One region of the Paenibacillus sp. J2R1T-4 genome, then DNA from elsewhere that is predicted to be linked to it. Evidence: predicted binding sites of a transcription regulator. Region 1 holds the regulator's gene; the other holds the start of a gene.

Region 1 (8,228 bases):
ACCTGTGCCTATGTAAATAATTCGATCTCCTTCAATCTCCATGTATCCTTCTAGGTAAGGAGAGGAATCCTGTAAGGTAATAAACTTCCCATTGCGAATCAGTGTTTTTTTCAGCATAAATAAAGACATTCCTCTCTTGAATAAAGTCATGGTTTCAATGTACCTTTTCACAGCTTAGAAATCAAGGACGATTCCCTTTCTATCGCTTCCCAATGCATTGTTGAAAATGAAATGAAAATGCGTTGCAATTGTGCAGTCATGTGTGTTAATTTTAATTTTGTGTAAATGGACAGGTACGCAATCATTTAATCATTATGCCGATGATGGAGGTTTCAACAATGATGATTTTCAACAAAAAAGGGGATATCGATTTCCTCAATTTACTCATTCAGAGCGCGGAGAACACATTAAAGGGTGCACAAATGTTCCGAACCGCAATGATGGGTGACAAGCCCCCTGCAAGCTATTTCGATGTATTGAAGGAAATGGAGAATAAAGGCGACTCCTTAACTCATGAAATATACAAAGGCTTGAATAAAGTGTTCATTACACCGCTTGACAGAGAAGATATTATGGAGCTTGCATCCAAACTCGACGATGTCATGGATGGCATCGAGGCTTCCATCGCTCGCTTCGACTATCTGAACATCACCTTCACGAACCAATATATGAAGGATTTCTCGGAAGTCATTGTTAATTCCTGTGAGCATATGTTAACCGCGTTTAAGCTGCTATCAAAGAAGAAATACATGCAAATTCGCGAACATACGGTACATATTAACTCGCTTGAGAATGAAGGCGACCGTTTAATGCGGGAAGGGATTCGCGAAATTTTCACAAACCCTACTGATCCTTACCAGGATTTTAAGTTGAAGGAACTGTATGAGCGTCTGGAACAAACGACCGACAAGTGCGAAGATGTAGCAGATATCCTTGAAAGTGTAGTTCTTCGATACGCATAACTAAATAGAACACCCTGTAGGAGGATATTATGCTTACGCTTATTATTTTTGTCGTTATCCTTGCTCTCCTGTTCGATTTCATCAATGGTTTTCATGATACAGCCAATGCCATTGCAACTTCGATCTCCACTAGAGCCATGTCACCCCGTTTCGCTGTTATATACGCCGCTTTATTGAATGTGGCGGGAGCAATTGTGTCTTCTGAAGTTGCCAAAACTGTAGGAGGAAAGATTGCAAACCCGGCTAATATCGAGAATGGTATGCTGGTTGTTGTTGCTGCTCTAATATCAGCAATCACCTGGAATTTGTTGACCTGGTATTACGGGATCCCGTCCTCCTCTTCCCATACTTTGATCGGTTCATTGGCTGGGGCGGTTATTGCTGGTGCAGGATTTGATGCCTTAAACTGGGATGGCTTCGGCTCCATTATTATTATTCTGATCATGTCTCCGATTATCGCTTTTGGTGTTGGTTACTTGATCATGACGATCGTCAAATATTCGATTCTGCTCTTCGGTAACCGGTCGAGATCGAAGCTGAACAGAGGATTCAAAACGTTCCAGATCTTTTCGGCAGGATTGCTTTCTTTTTCCCACGGCGGAAATGATGCTCAAAAAGCAATGGGAATTATCGTATTTGCCCTTGTAGCCGGTGGGTTCCAGGATACTCTGGACGTTCCGTTATGGGTCAAACTCTCCGCTGCTACGGCAATGGGGTTAGGGACCTCCGTTGGAGGCTGGCGTATTATCAAAACGGTTAGTAAAAAGATTATGAAGATTGAGCCGTCTAACGGCTTCGCCTCAGATCTGGCATCATCCATCGTTATCCAGACTTCAACAGCAATGGGACAACCTTTGTCCACTACGCATGTTATTACCTCTTCTATAATCGGGACAGGAAGTGTGATCCGATTCAAGGACGTGAAGTGGGGGACGGTCACAAGGATGATAATGACCTGGATTATTACCATTCCGATCAGCATGATCCTTGCATTTATCATTTACGAGGTGTTGTTCAAAATCTTCTAAAAAAAACCGTCCACTGTAGGACGGTTTTTTCATTATAATTATTCAATTTGTCCCTTGGACTCTAAATAATAAGCAAGACTTTGAAGCTCCGTAGTAAAGTCAGCATGGTGCACACGGACGGCCTCTGGTACTTTGATAATCACAGGTGCAAAGTTCAGTATAGCTTCAATTCCGGTTTCCACCAGCTGATTGGCGACGATTTGAGCTTCCAGTGCAGGTACCGTAATAATCCCAATCCTGACCTTATATTGCTCAACAATAGCCTTCAAATCGTGTATGGGGGAAACCTTGAGATTATTGATCTTCTCCCCTATTCGAACGGGAGAAGCATCAAATATGGCTACAATCTTCATATTATCCTGCAAGTAAGCATTGTAGTTGCACAATGCCCTCCCCAAATTGCCAGCCCCGATCAGAACAACAGGTATGACCTGATCGAGCTTTAAAATTTGACGTATTTTTTCAATCAGGTAAGGTACATCATACCCGATCCCCTTTTTGCCGAATTCCCCGAAGTAAGCCAGATCTTTACGAATCTGCGCTGGATTGGCATTCAGCTTATGTCCAAGGTCTTGCGATGAGACCGTTAAGATGTTGCTTTTGTTCATCTCGTTAAGAAAACGCAGATAAACAGGTAGTCTTCTTACTACAGCTTCAGAAATCTTAGGCGTTTTCACTCGCATTATCTCCCATCCAGCTATGAATTCTCGGAACGAGCTGGTTTAAGCTTAGATGCTCAATCTTAGGTCCCGGTAACGAATACAAGAAATGTCTCCCGTAAGTGGTCTCCAACACACGCGTGTCGTAGAGAATAACGACTCCACGATCCGTAGAACGCCGCACAAGCCGTCCAAAGCCTTGCTTGAATCTAATGACAGCTTGAGGTACAGAAAGGGCTGTAAAAGGATTCTGTCGCAGTTTCTTGAGGTGGTCACTCTTGGCTTCTGCCATCGGATGATTCGGCGGTTGGAAAGGAAGCCTTACGATAGCTAGACAGCTAAGCGCATCTCCGGGAATATCTACCCCTTCCCAAAAGCTGCTTGTGCCTAATAATACACAGAAAGAGTGATCTTGGAACAGTCTCGTAAGCTTGGTTCGATTGCTGCTGTCGATCCCTTGACCTAATACATGAATTCCTTCCGCTCTAAGCTGTTCCTTGATCTCTTGATGCACCAATTTAAGCATGCGGTAAGAGGTGAACAAGACCAGCATCCTTCCCTTCATCTCAACAGCTACATCAATTAGGGAACCCGATAAAGCACTTATGAATGCTGCTTCACCCGAGTTTCCTTTGATACTTGGGAAATCGCGGGGAATTAATAGCAAAGCCTGCTTCCGATAATCGAATGCTGATGGCAGTAATACGGTTTTGAGCTTTGGAGTGTCCTGAAAAGTATCAAGGCCTAGCTGATTGCTGCTGTAATGAAATGATTTATTCACGGATAGTGTTGCAGAAGTTAGAACAACACTGTCTTTCACATCGAAAAAATATCCCTTCAACAAATCACTCACATCGAATGGCGCCACCATCAGTTGGATCGATTTACTCCGGAAATATGGGGTAGCTTCCATCCAATACACATAATTCTCATTATCCATCTTCATGAAGAAACGTAGGGAATCTCGGCAGCGCGTGAGCTGTTTGACCGTTCCTGACAAATCCGTTAGCAGACTGCTTGTCGCATATTCCTCTGATTTGTCTTTCATCTCAGAAGAGATTCGATCCAATTTCTTCGTGATATCGGTTAGCTCGAGATAGATGTTCTCTTCCATGGTCACTAACGATTTCCATTGGCTTGGCAGCTGATCCGGCTTCATTCGCCGAACGAATTGCCCTCCTTCACCAGCCAGAGGATCTACCTGCTCAGCGGTTAATTGAAATAACAGTTCCGTGAGCTGATCCCATTCTTCTTTCACGCGAATGATTTTGGGATACAGACTGTCTAATCCGCTTAACCAATCGGCTGATGCCCCCTCAGGCTCTTGCTGAAGTCTCGCTAATAATGTTGGAAGCTGACCGCTTCTAGAGTCTTTGTAAAGTCTTAGTATAGCGTTATGGAGTGCATTGTAGCTCAGCTCAGATCCAAGCAGCTTGGAAGCCACTTCCTCAAAATGATGAGCCTCGTCCACTACAAGGTGCTTGTAGCTTGGTAATAACCGATTCTCAGCCTGGATGTCCGTGAACAATAAGGAATGATTCGTAATGACAAGATCTGCAATAGAAGCCTCATGGCGCGCTCTATGAAAGAAACATTTCTTAAACCAAGGGCAAGCCCTGTTCAGACACGAGTCAGTATCGCTTGAAACCGTATTCCAGAATTCGTTCCCGCGATTACCGAAATAAATCTCTTCCTCGTCGCCATGTTTCGTTTCGGTCAGCCAGACGATCATTTGCGCCGCTGTAAGACGATCGTCTCGATCGTTAGCATAATCATTGTGCTGCAGCTTTTGCTCGAACTTCCGCAGACACAAATACCGACTTCGCCCCTTTAGTACAGACGCTCGAAACGATACAGGCAAAATGTCTTGAAGTAAAGGAATGTCGCGTTGTCGCAGCTGCTCCTGCAAATTAATCGTATGGGTGCTGACGATCATTTTTTTCTCTTCTTTGATACCGTGGTACAGAGAAGGAATCAAATAGCCTAGAGATTTGCCTGTTCCTGTACCCGCTTCAACAATAAGATGTTGGTCACTGGCAAGCGAAGCTTGAACCTCTTCAATCATCTGGCGCTGTGCTGGACGTGATTCATAATCGGTGAATCGTTCCTGCAAATTAAGATTGATTTGTTCATAAAACTTCTCGAAGGTTTGATCAGCTGGAAACGCAGGTTTTCCTTCTTCTCTTGCCGGCTTCTCTTCATCCCAATTATCAACGTTCATTGCGAACTGACGAAAATATTTATGTGTGTCTGGGTCGAGAGCGGTTAATGTTTCTTTCCATAGACGTACTTCATGGATAAACCAAGCGAAATCCGTCAGCTCGGATTCATACAGATTGGAGAGTCTCTGAAGAGTGATCAACGGGAGATTTTCTATACGTTCCAGGCATCTTTGCCAAATCAGAGCCGTTGCCTCAGCATCCGAGTCCGCACGATGCGGATGGTCATGCGGAATCCCGAAGGAGTTGCTGACCATGGAAAGTTGTAAAGTGGGCAGTCCAGGGAACAATACACGCAGGAAAGGTATCGTGTCGAGAACACGTCCTCCAAAAGCGTTGTATCCGCATTGCTCGAAAGCACGTGCAAGAAAGCCTAAATCAAACACAGCGTTATGCGCCACTATTACAGTATTCTCATCGAAATATGGAAGCATTCGAGCTACGACATCCTGTAGATCCGGGGCATCCTTCACATGTTCATCAGAGATCCCGGTCAATTGAGCAATAAATTCAGGTATTGCTTTGTTAGGTTTGACGAACGAAGAGAACTTCTCTGTAATAAAGCCTTGCTCTATAACAACAAGACCAACCTGTATGATGTCATCCGAAGGTTGGTCTCCCGTAGTTTCAAAATCCATAACCGTAAATTTCATCCTACGTATTCAATCCTTTCTAAACAAGTGCACCTTAAGCATACCAAAACGATGCACCGTATGGAAAGGTAAAGTTTTCCCCGGGCATCGTCTGGAATTAATGCAAGAAGTTTTGCCCAGGCAAATTCGTGCCTGCTTGCTTGGCGCAAACTTCCATATTATGGACAGGCTGCACGCAGGATGGATCTGCCTGATACGCAAGTTGAAACAATTGCTGAGCCTGCTCCAAATTGTCATTCTTAGCCTGGATACATCCCATAGCGTTGTAAGAAATTGCTCTCATGGGTGCATGATCAGAAATAGAAATAATAAATTTAAAATGCCGGTAGGCTTCTGCTTCATTGCCGTTTCTCATATGCCCCATTGCCAAATACAAGCGACCCAACATGAAATCGGGAAATTGACGCACTACTTGCTCAAAGGATCGCACAGCATTCTCGAACATCATGAGTTGAAAATATCCTTGACCCTTATTAAAGTCATCGGACTTGAACCCAGGTTCTCCAGGATCTGTCAAGAGCCCGGACTGTTTCTTCTCAACTTGGCTTGCAGGTAAGGATACATGTTGCGTGATGCTGCCCATCTTCTCTTCAAATTTCAGCCATTCTTCAATCATGTGATCACTCATGCTTTTCAGGGCATTCAGTTTCTGGCTGAGCTCATGCTTTTGAGCGGGTTCCGCATTCGGATAATGCAGAGCAATATCATCTAGAACGTCATTCATGGTCTCGAATAGCTGCTTAATCATGACATCCCACCTTAAGCTGAAGGTTGTATCGACTTTTCAAGCAACTCTCCCCTACATGTTACATAATGGTCGAGTGTGTTTCCTCGTGCAATGTATGAAGAACTTGATTGTCCGGGCCCATAATGGCTACCTTCGGCTTGTTCAGCAGAGCTTCCTCATTACTCATAAGGGCATAAGCAATAATGATAACTGTATCTCCTGGTTGTACCAGTCGGGCTGCTGCACCATTGAGGCATATGACACCTGAGCCGCGAGGTCCTGGAATAACGTACGTTTCTAGCCTCGCTCCATTGTTATTATCCACGATTTGAACTTTTTCATTAGCCAAAATATCGACCAAATCCATCAAATCTTCATCAATCGTAATGCTTCCGATGTAATTCAAGTTTGCTTCCGTAACTGTTGCACGGTGAATTTTGGACTTCATCATGGTGCGAAACATCGTGGATCACCTCCCGTTAAGAATCGTATTGTCAATAAGACGTGTTTTTCCGAATTTGACTGCAAGCGCAATAACAATCCGTTGTTCCTTGGTAAAAGCTTCAAGCTGCTGTAAAGAAGGATAAGTTCGAATATCTACATAATCGATAATAGCTATAGGTGCAGAATGGATGTGTTGAATAATCCGATTCCTAAGTGATTCAGGAGTAAGGGATGAATCAGTCGCATACAGGTCTTCCGCTATATTTAATGCTTGAGACAATACCAGAGCTTGTTGACGCTCCTCCTGGCTCAAATACACATTGCGCGAGCTCATCGCAAGACCGTCTGCTTCTCTCAGCGTCGGGCAAGGAATGATTTGCACAGGCATATTGAGATCAACCACCATCTGCTCAATAACAGCTACCTGCTGCGCATCCTTTTGTCCGAAGTAAGCGCGATCCGGTTGGACGATCTGGAACAGCTTGGTCACAACTGTAGCTACACCGTCAAAGTGACCTGGCCTTGATGCCCCGCACATGACATCCGTTAATCCAGTTACTACAACTTTGGACTGAATGGGAGTTGGATACATTTCCTTCACCGAAGGAATGAATATGAAATCCGTTCCCGCCTGTTCGGCCAATTGTGTATCTCGAGCATGATCTCGCGGATACTTATCGAAATCTTCATTGGCTCCGAATTGCAACGGATTCACGAAAATACTCACTACAACAATGTCGCATTCTTGACGTGCCCGCTTGATCAGACTGACATGCCCTTCATGCATGTAACCTAATGTGGGCATAAAACCGACAGTTGGTTCAACGGAAGACTTGCTTCTTCTATCCCGTTTGGCTTCTAATAAAGCTTGGCGAAGCCCAGCTATTGTATCAATCACTTTCATGTAGAAAACTCTCCCTTGTGTGTACCCTTATGACTTATTCTTTGTATCGTCATCATGGTTTCCGTACAAATGATCCAGCTCAAGATCTGTATGGAAGGAATGCTCTTCCGCCGGGAAGCTGCGTGATTTCACTTCCTTTACATACTGCGCGATGCCTTCCCGTATATGATCCCCAAGGTTCGTGTAAGATTTTACGAATTTTTTGGGATAAGGGTCCGCTGTATATTGAAGCACATCATGATACACCAATACCTGGCCGTCACAATGCTTGCCTGCTCCTATTCCGATCGTCGGAATCGATAATTGTTTGGTAATGAGCTCGGCAAGCTCGTCCGTTACGAGCTCCAGTACAATGGCGAACGCTCCGGCCTGTTCCAATGCTTGGGCATCATCGATTAACTTCTGGGCTTGTGCGGAAGTTTTGCCTTGAACCTTATATCCCCCAATTTGAAAGACAGATTGCGGAGTAAGTCCGATATGTCCCATAACCGGGACCCCAGCTTTGACGATTGCGTCCACAGAACGCGCTATTTCTGTTCCGCCTTCCATCTTAACGGCTTGACAGAGGCCCTCGCGCATTACACGGCCGACCTGTGTCAGTGTACTGTCAATCGTACCGTGATAAGTCATAA
Region 2 (8,228 bases), on a different contig from region 1:
GACATGCCCAGCCTGGCAAATCATAGTCATGTGTTACGGCTCTCATTTCTCGAAGTATATCGCCTACTTTACTATGATCAGCTTCAAGCTCGTCTATTGTATCTATGACTTGATTCAACAGGGCTTGAGATGGATTTTCATCATATTGCTTAATGAGAGGGAAGACAACCTCTTCCTCAATGATTATATGCTGTTCGAGCTCCATCTTCATTTGATGAAAGAGCCTATGCAGCTTCGAAAGCATATCCCCTTGTGCAGGTCCGTGAACACGAAGAATTTTGGTGGCAAATTCACTTAGCAACGGAAGTTCTTTTTGCAGATAAGCATGATGGGTGTTCAAAACATAATTGATGAGCTCCGTATTAGAAGATTCACGCCAATCCACATCTCGATCAGAGCTTATTCTCTTCGCCTCCAGATACATCTCATTGAGTACTTCTAGGAATGGTCCTTCATTCGTATTCTGCTCGCGAAGAACGGATAGCAAGGACCGATTCCCACCGCAGCAAAAGTCAATATTGTACTCCTTGAACAGATTGCTCGCACCCGGAAAAGTCGATACGATCTCCCCGATTTTCTCTGAACCATCAAACCTGCATTCCATAGAAACTACCTCCTTAAGTTTACACATCACAAATCTTTTGCAAGCTCTCGCTCTACATCAAGTATAGTTTCAAATCTCTCACCTTGTTGTGATACAAATCACGCTTCCACAGCAATCGATTTGATATAATCCATCATCTGTTCGGCAGCCTTTTTCCCCTGATGAATGCAGTCTGGAATCCCGACTCCTTGATAGCCTGCGCCACAAAGCAGTATTCCCGGTCTATGGTGAGTCAGTTCTTCCCTTATCATCCTTAACTGCTCCACGTGTCCAACCGGATATTGCGGCATCGATTGTTGCAATCTAGTGATCTCGTGGAATATAGGTTCCGCTGATATGCCCATTGTTTCTTGCAAATCCTTGCGTACTTGGGAGAGCAGCTGCTGGTCCGTTAATTGGACCCATTCCTGCGATCCGGCTCGGCCTACATAGGTTCGCAACAGCACTTTTCCTCGGGGTGCCGTATGCAGCCATTTCGACGATGTCCAGGTGCAAGCTGTAATGGTACGTCCCTCGCTACGAGGTACAACGAATCCAGAGCCGTCTAACGGGAGTTTGATATCCTCCTGCTTATAGGCTAGAACAATATTGGCAACCGAAACATAAGGAATTTGCTCCAGCCACTTTAATGCGGGAAGATCCGGGAATAGCTTGGCCGTATGGTAGGTTGGCTGAGCAAGGATCACACCGTCCGCATGAAGCCCCACTCCATTATCAAGACTTAACCTATATCCTTGCTCCCCCCTTGTAATTCCAGTAACGCCTTGCCCCGTGATAATCTCCAAGGACTTTAACGCTTCCTTCAAGCTGTCAACTAATGTAACCAACCCGCGCTTGTATGTCAGGAACATACTTTTTCTAGCAATCTCCGGCAGCCCTTCAAGATGAGTCCTTGTTTTTCCGGACAACATGCCTAGTATTAGGCTGCGGTGCTTTTGTTCCATTTCGTGAAATTGCGGAAACGTTGCTTTAAGACTTAAGCGTTGTGTATCCCCGGCATAAATACCTGCTAACAGAGGTTCCGTTATATTCTCAAGAACCTCTTTACCCAATCGACGTTTAATAAAACCGCCCAAGGATTCATCCGTAACTTCCTTCTTTCTAGGCAGGATTAAATCGAAGGCTGCGCGGATTTTTCCGACCGGGGATATTAATCCTGTTCTCATAAAAGGTGTCACTTCAGTAGGGATGCCCAGAACAAGTCCCAATGGCATTCTGTGAAGCCGCCCTTTGTGCAATATATAGTTGGTTTTCGCCCGAGGATTCGTGGCCGTTAGTTCATCCTCGAGGCCAAGCTCCCGTGTCAAGGTTAGTACAGGCAGCTTCCGAGCCATGAATGAGTCGGGTCCTTTTTCAATAATAAAACCATCGCGATGGAGGGTGCGTATTTTCCCCCCAAGCTCATTGCTTTTCTCTATGATCGTAATATCAACCGGTATACGCTGCTCCTCAAAAAACTTTTTCGTGTAAAATGCAGCGCTTAATCCAGCAATTCCTCCACCCACGATTGTAATCCTTTTGCGCAGATCTCCCATAAGACACCTCCAATCAATAGAATAACCCAAAAAAAATTCCTTGATTGTGATTCAAATCACAAGTACCTCTATTTGGTTATTTTATAATGTAGATGTGCCTGATAAACATTCTCAAGGAGGAATAAAAGGATGAATTCATTTGCTGCAACGGTGAACGCGACGGAGTATCCCCCACATTTAAAGCATAAGGTTATTTTTGAGACGTTTAACGGTTTGAAGCCTTCGGAGGCAATGTTGCTTATTAATGATCATGACCCTCAACCGTTACGTTTTCAGTTCCAATCTATGCATGCAGGTTCATTCACATGGGAATATGTAGAGCAAGGTCCGAATGTCTTCAAGGTGAAAATCGGAAAATTATAAGAATATGCTTTCGAGGTACATTTACTTCGCAAATGTTGAGAAAGGAGTCGAATATGGCATTCATTGAAATTGTGGACGAAAAGACGATTAAAATATCCGTAGATCTGGATGATGCAACGTTTATGATTCAAGAAGCTTCAAACGATTTGAAAACCTATGCCGGTGAAATTATTACCATTTACGAAAAAATGCCGGAATTCGAGTATACGTATTTCTGTTTTTATGCCTATGACAGCGCTGCGTTATTCGAGAAAATGCTCGAGATCGATCCCAAAAACTATACTTCCTTCTCCTTGGATGCTCCTGATTCGTTCTTCTATGCTCTTTACGGTGGAATGGCCGGGTTATATAAGGAAGCCCTAAAAACGTTGCACTAAGAGAAGGAATGGGAAGGAGGACTGACCGTGGGGCATGTTACACGAATGGTTGAATTGGATGTTCGACCGCATTTACGCAAAAAGCTTGAACCGTTCCAGCTCATTATGGATACTGTGAAGACATTAACCAAAGCAGATACTTTCCTCTTGCACGCAACCTTTAAACCTACACCTTTACTGGGATTAATGAAAACAAAAGGGTATGTTTATGAGGTAGAGCAGTTAGAGTCCGATCACTGGACCGTTACGTTCAAACACAAAAGTCAGAAGAAGCTTGAGGAAAAATCATTATTAGAGGGTCCCGCAGTTCACGATGAGACTGAATTCAACAATCAGAAGAGTGGGCATACCTATGAGCTGGATAACCGAGGATTGGAACCGCCTCAGCCGATGATCCGAACATTGAAAAAACTGGAGAAAGCAGAGCCTGGTGATACGGTAATCATTCACAATGACCGGGTACCTATGTTCCTCATCGAGGAGCTGAACGCATTGGGTTATAGCTATGAAGTTACCGATCAGCTAGATGGTTCAGCTCGAGTTGCGATCCACAAGAAGTAAAGGGGGCATGCCCTATGTTCCGGCTGCCGTTTCTATTTATTATCACAGGGATTGTCAGCTTCGTGCTGTTTCAGTCCCTGACCTTATTCGATCTTGCCAGTTGGATCGGCGATCATCCTAGAAATCCAGTAGGATGGTCCCGAATCCATCTACTTGTGCTAGGTTGGGCCACCATGATTGCGATGGGTGCCGTTTATCAGCTCATTAATGTGGTCCTTCAGTCGAAAATTTACAGTGAAAAGCTTGGTTTCTTCCATTATGGCTTCTTCACTGTCGGAACGTTCGGCTTGCTAATCGGTTTCCAAGCTGCGCGTGTGGCCTGGATCGCCTGTTTCGCCACGTTAGCATTCATCGGCATACTCCTGTTTGCATGGAATATAGCTGTGACCTTGCTTCGCGCATCGCAATGGAACGCAATTACGATTAGCGCGGCTTGTGCAGTTGGTTATCTAACCCTAACTGGGTTGACTGGAATGGCTATGGGACTTAATTTCCGCTTCAATCAGTGGGGCAGCTTCCATGAACAGTTGTTCGGCGCGCATATTTGGTTCGGTATGATGGGCTGGTTCGGATTGCTGATTACAGGATTCAGCTATAAAATGATGCCTATGTTTTATTTATCCCACCAATTTCCCACTACTATGCAAAAAGTTACACTTGTTTTATGGAATGCAGGCGTGTGGGCGGGAGCCTTATCCTTCCTATTTGATTGGTCCTTGTCGTTGAAAGGATTCGGGCTATTGTTAATCGTGCTGGCATTCGCAGCTTATAACATCCATCTCTCTCAAATTTATAAACATCGGCATAAGCCAAAGCCCGGTACGGGTATTGTGTGGGCAGTGATGTCCGCAAGAGCCCTTATGATTGCTGGTATTGCTGCTCTACTGGTGTTTATCTTTATACCTGATCAGATGTTTCAATCGAACATCATTGTCCTGCTAGGATGGGCTTATTTATGGGGCTGGGTTGCTATCACGATATTGGGGTATTTATCCAAAATTGCCCCGTTCTTATGGTGGACACACAAGTATGGGCCCCAAGTCGGAAAAACAAAAATCCCTACAATGGCACAGCTAATCGATGATCGCAAAGTTAATATCGGGTTAGCGGTAATTAGTGTTTCGCTAGTTGTTGTGTTAATAGGAATAGGTCTACATCTACCCTTGCTTATCTCGATCGGCGGCTGCGCATTATCGTTAGGCTCCCTGGGTTATATCAGCTTAATTGGCAGAGTATTCACGCGATAAGCAATAAAAGGAGGAGATAAAAGCTTATGGATATAATAAGGGAAACGTTAAAACAGGTCTACGACCCCGAGCTCGGTGTCAATATCGTTGATTTGGGTCTTGTCTATGAAATCAGTATGGAAGAAGGGAATGTTAACATACGAATGACGCTAACGACACCTGGATGTCCCATGCATGATACGATTGTCGGAGGCGTAGAGAGAGCGTTGAAGGAATTGCCTGAAGTTCACACGGTTAAGGTTGACGTCGTCTGGTCCCCCCCATGGTCACCGGAGCAAATGACCGACGAAGCCAAGGAGTATTTGGGATACTTCTAGAGACTGTATCTAATCCTTCAAAACAGATATACTTGTTCTGAGGGATTTTCTCTTACATATGAAGGGAGTTAAACTATGGCTGAGAATATCGAAATTTTGCGGCTGGTTCCTATCTTTCGAGAGTTGACGAACGAGGAGCTGGAGCGAGTCTGGGGCATCTCCATTCAGAGATTTCAGCGGAAGAGAACCATCATCTTCACGGAAGGCAGTGACAAGGAAGCTGTGTTCTTCATTCAGGATGGACTCGTCAAGACTTTCAAAACAGACGAAAATGGGAATGAGCATATCGTTTCCTTCCTCAAAACCGGGGATATGTTCCCACATACCGGCTTCTTCAATTCTAACCCCTATCCAGCTACAGCCGAAGCTATCGTGGACACCCGCTTACTTGCGATACCAGTCCGCTCGTTTGATCAACTTTTAACAGATACACCGATGATCGCTATTAAAGTAATGAGGGTAATGAGTGAAAAAATCAAGGAGCTTCAAGAAAAGTTGCAGCAATTAACGGGGCATGATGTGCAGGACAGAGGGTTGTCATTCCTCTTAAAGCTAGCGGAGAACTATGGAACGGCCAAAGACGGCCACATTCATATTCATTTACCGATGACCCACCAGGAGTTCGCCAATGTGATCGGAACAACCAGGGAAACTGTGAATCGTTTAATTAACCAGCTCCGTAAGGAAGATATCCTGGAGCCCCATCGTGACGGCTTTATTATCCGTGATTTTGAAGCTTTGAAAAACTGGTCGCACAAGTAATTGGGGGATTCCATTACTTGTGCCCCCAGCCCCCCCTCATCCCAAGCAGACCTATTCCAACGGCCATTCCGATGCTTGCTGCCCATAACCATTCCTGCGCATATGCCACCGCACCTGCCCCCGTCCAATCGAATAAACCTTGCACAAACAAAACCAACTCGTTCACAACAAAGAAAATCAGGAAAAGTCCGTATCCGAATTGGGAAGCCCAACTCTTCTCACTCAACCAGCCTTGCTGAAGAAAAAGGGACAAGCTTAAAAAGCTGACAAATCCGAGCAACGTAAGATGCAAATACCCTACCACGATACTTCTAGATTCGTATATAAGGACGTCTAGCTTCGGTATAAGAACGCCAAGTTCCATAGTAGTTTTTACGAGTACGGTACCAATCGATAGTTCAAGCAGCCTTCTCGACCAGCCTTGAAAGACTTGCCTTACACCACCTCGCACACGATACAGAACCCTACATAACACTATAATTGCGACCCATTGCAGTATGCCGGCAACAGCTGCTATCCCATGCCAGATCCCATTCATTTCGATCCATAGCACAGATAAAAGAAAGGCAGGCAGCAGGGACCACGCATACAATCTTAACTGAAGCTTCATCAACTTCGCATCGTATGAGATGCCCCTTGTCTCCAAAATACGCAGTAATACAGCAAGAAGTCCAAGCAGAAACCATCCGTTATACTGAAAATGCAAGTAGAAGTAGATGGCTGCATCATACAGTGGAGTTTCTTTCCAGTGATTAGCACTTAACAATGCCAAGCTCCAAGGCCCCAAGGAAGATAGTACAAGACAGACCAGGCTGCCTTTGGCAAAGAGAACGGAAACTGATCTTCCTTGAGCTTCAATTGCCCTTTGGTTCAGCCTCCCCCAGACCAGAACGGCAAACCAATACGAGAGAAAGAGCTGGATCGTGGAGAATGCGATTGAAAATAATGCATATCCCTGCAGACTAAAGGAAATGAACATTCCAATAACAGTAATCTGGGTCAACCAAAACAGAACCTTGACATGCAGCCGTTGTCGTTCCGTTTCCTTAAAGAAGTGAGCAAGAAATAACAGGAACAATGCCATATAGCCCCAGCCTAACAGCGCCAAATGAGAATGGGCATGGAGAATGTTCTCATAATCGATCACGGGAAAAGGAAAGAGTGCCATACTCCTCATCAGGACGCCTGCAGCAGCTGTGACAAATAAATAAATAACGGTAAGTCGAATCCAACCCGTTGGCATAGCTCTCGCCCTCCTTACCTTTTATTAGCTTGATATAAAGAAGAATGCTGCCATGACAGATCAGCAGCATCTCCTTTAACAGGCTTATTTTTGAATCATTTTGCCCGTAGGGATCGATGACGCGGGACTGGATATGAATGATTTTCCAGTCTTTAATCCGATCACAAACCAGACAAGTCCAACAATCCCCGCGGCAAAAATCGTATCCCCGACAGCACGGAACCAAACTAAATTTTGCATTACGCTCTGATGGAGGAATTCAGCGGAGCGCGCATACCACATCCCATGCTCCATGCTCGCCAGCGTCTGTAGAATACCGACTGGCAGCAAGCTCGTTACTCCCATCGTGAGAAGACCGATATTCATGGACCAGAAGGAGAAGCGAAGCAATTTGGTCTTCCATGGCTTCTCTCCCGATAAACCGCGCAGACAGAACATCATTAACCCGATCCCAAGCATGCCATATACCCCGAAGAGAGCGGTGTGCGCGTGCAGCGGTGTTGTATTGAGTCCCTGCATATAATACAGTGCAATTGGCGGGTTAATCAGGAAGCCGAATACCCCGGCGCCAAGCAGGTTCCAGAACGATACCGCCACAAAAAAGTAAATGGGCCATTTGTAGCGTTCTACCCATGCCTTGGCACGCCCGTATCTCAAATTCTCATACGCTTCGAATCCGATCAATAGCAGCGGTACAACCTCCAGTGCGCTGAAGGACGCCCCGAACGCCAATACGCCTATAGGAGTTCCTGCGAAATACAGATGGTGGAACGTTCCGATGATCCCCCCGAACAGGAAGATGATCGTTGAGAATAGGACGGATGCTGTTGCCGTGGCCGTACGAATCAAGCCCATTCGCGAGAACAAGAACGCAATGACAACAGCGGCAAATACTTCGAAGAATCCTTCAACCCATAGATGGACCACCCACCAACGCCAATACGTCGATATCGACAGGTGCGTATTTTGTCCCCACATCAAACCCGGCATGTAAAACACTGGGATGGCAACTGAAGCGATCAGGAACAACACTAGTAAATGACGACTCTCGCTTTTCTTCTTGATCGCAGGCCAGATTGCTCTCGCCATAAGAAAGAACCATAAGAACAGCCCCACAGCAAGGAAGATTTGCCAAGCTCTCCCCAGATCAACATATTCAAACCCTTGATGCCCAAAATAAAAGTTATGCGATAAACTTCCAATATAGCCTTTCACAGCG

Evidence for each region. Region 1 encodes Rex, which represses fermentation and respiration genes when NADH is low (regulators of the CRP and FNR family bind a similar motif). Its sites were predicted from a motif close to TTGTGAAATATTTCACAA; they were not measured.
Region 2: AC58QD_RS07080 (DUF2249 domain-containing protein) is a predicted target of Rex. The motif match lies at 2,184-2,201, and genes of this name have one in related genera.

The regions. Positions count from the first base shown of each region.
Region 1 covers NZ_JCAUBA010000002.1:136,970-145,197, reverse strand. Annotated here, with positions in the region: gene AC58QD_RS04290 (amidohydrolase) at 1-117, opposite strand, end outside; gene AC58QD_RS04285 (DUF47 domain-containing protein) at 339-962, shown strand; gene AC58QD_RS04280 (inorganic phosphate transporter) at 992-1,990, shown strand; gene AC58QD_RS04275 (redox-sensing transcriptional repressor Rex) at 2,029-2,667, opposite strand; gene dinG (ATP-dependent DNA helicase DinG) at 2,654-5,521, opposite strand; gene AC58QD_RS04265 (tetratricopeptide repeat protein) at 5,619-6,269, opposite strand; gene panD (aspartate 1-decarboxylase) at 6,328-6,711, opposite strand; gene panC (pantoate--beta-alanine ligase) at 6,718-7,596, opposite strand; gene panB (3-methyl-2-oxobutanoate hydroxymethyltransferase) at 7,624-8,228, opposite strand, start outside.
Region 2 covers NZ_JCAUBA010000003.1:23,489-31,716, forward strand. Annotated here, with positions in the region: gene ric (iron-sulfur cluster repair di-iron protein) at 1-604, opposite strand, end outside; gene hemY (protoporphyrinogen oxidase) at 703-2,139, opposite strand; gene AC58QD_RS07080 (DUF2249 domain-containing protein) at 2,269-2,502, shown strand; gene AC58QD_RS07085 (hypothetical protein) at 2,556-2,879, shown strand; gene AC58QD_RS07090 (DUF2249 domain-containing protein) at 2,907-3,440, shown strand; gene AC58QD_RS07095 (hypothetical protein) at 3,455-4,687, shown strand; gene AC58QD_RS07100 (metal-sulfur cluster assembly factor) at 4,714-5,004, shown strand; gene AC58QD_RS07105 (Crp/Fnr family transcriptional regulator) at 5,080-5,766, shown strand; gene AC58QD_RS07110 (hypothetical protein) at 5,780-7,009, opposite strand; gene AC58QD_RS07115 (nitric-oxide reductase large subunit) at 7,094-8,228, opposite strand, start outside.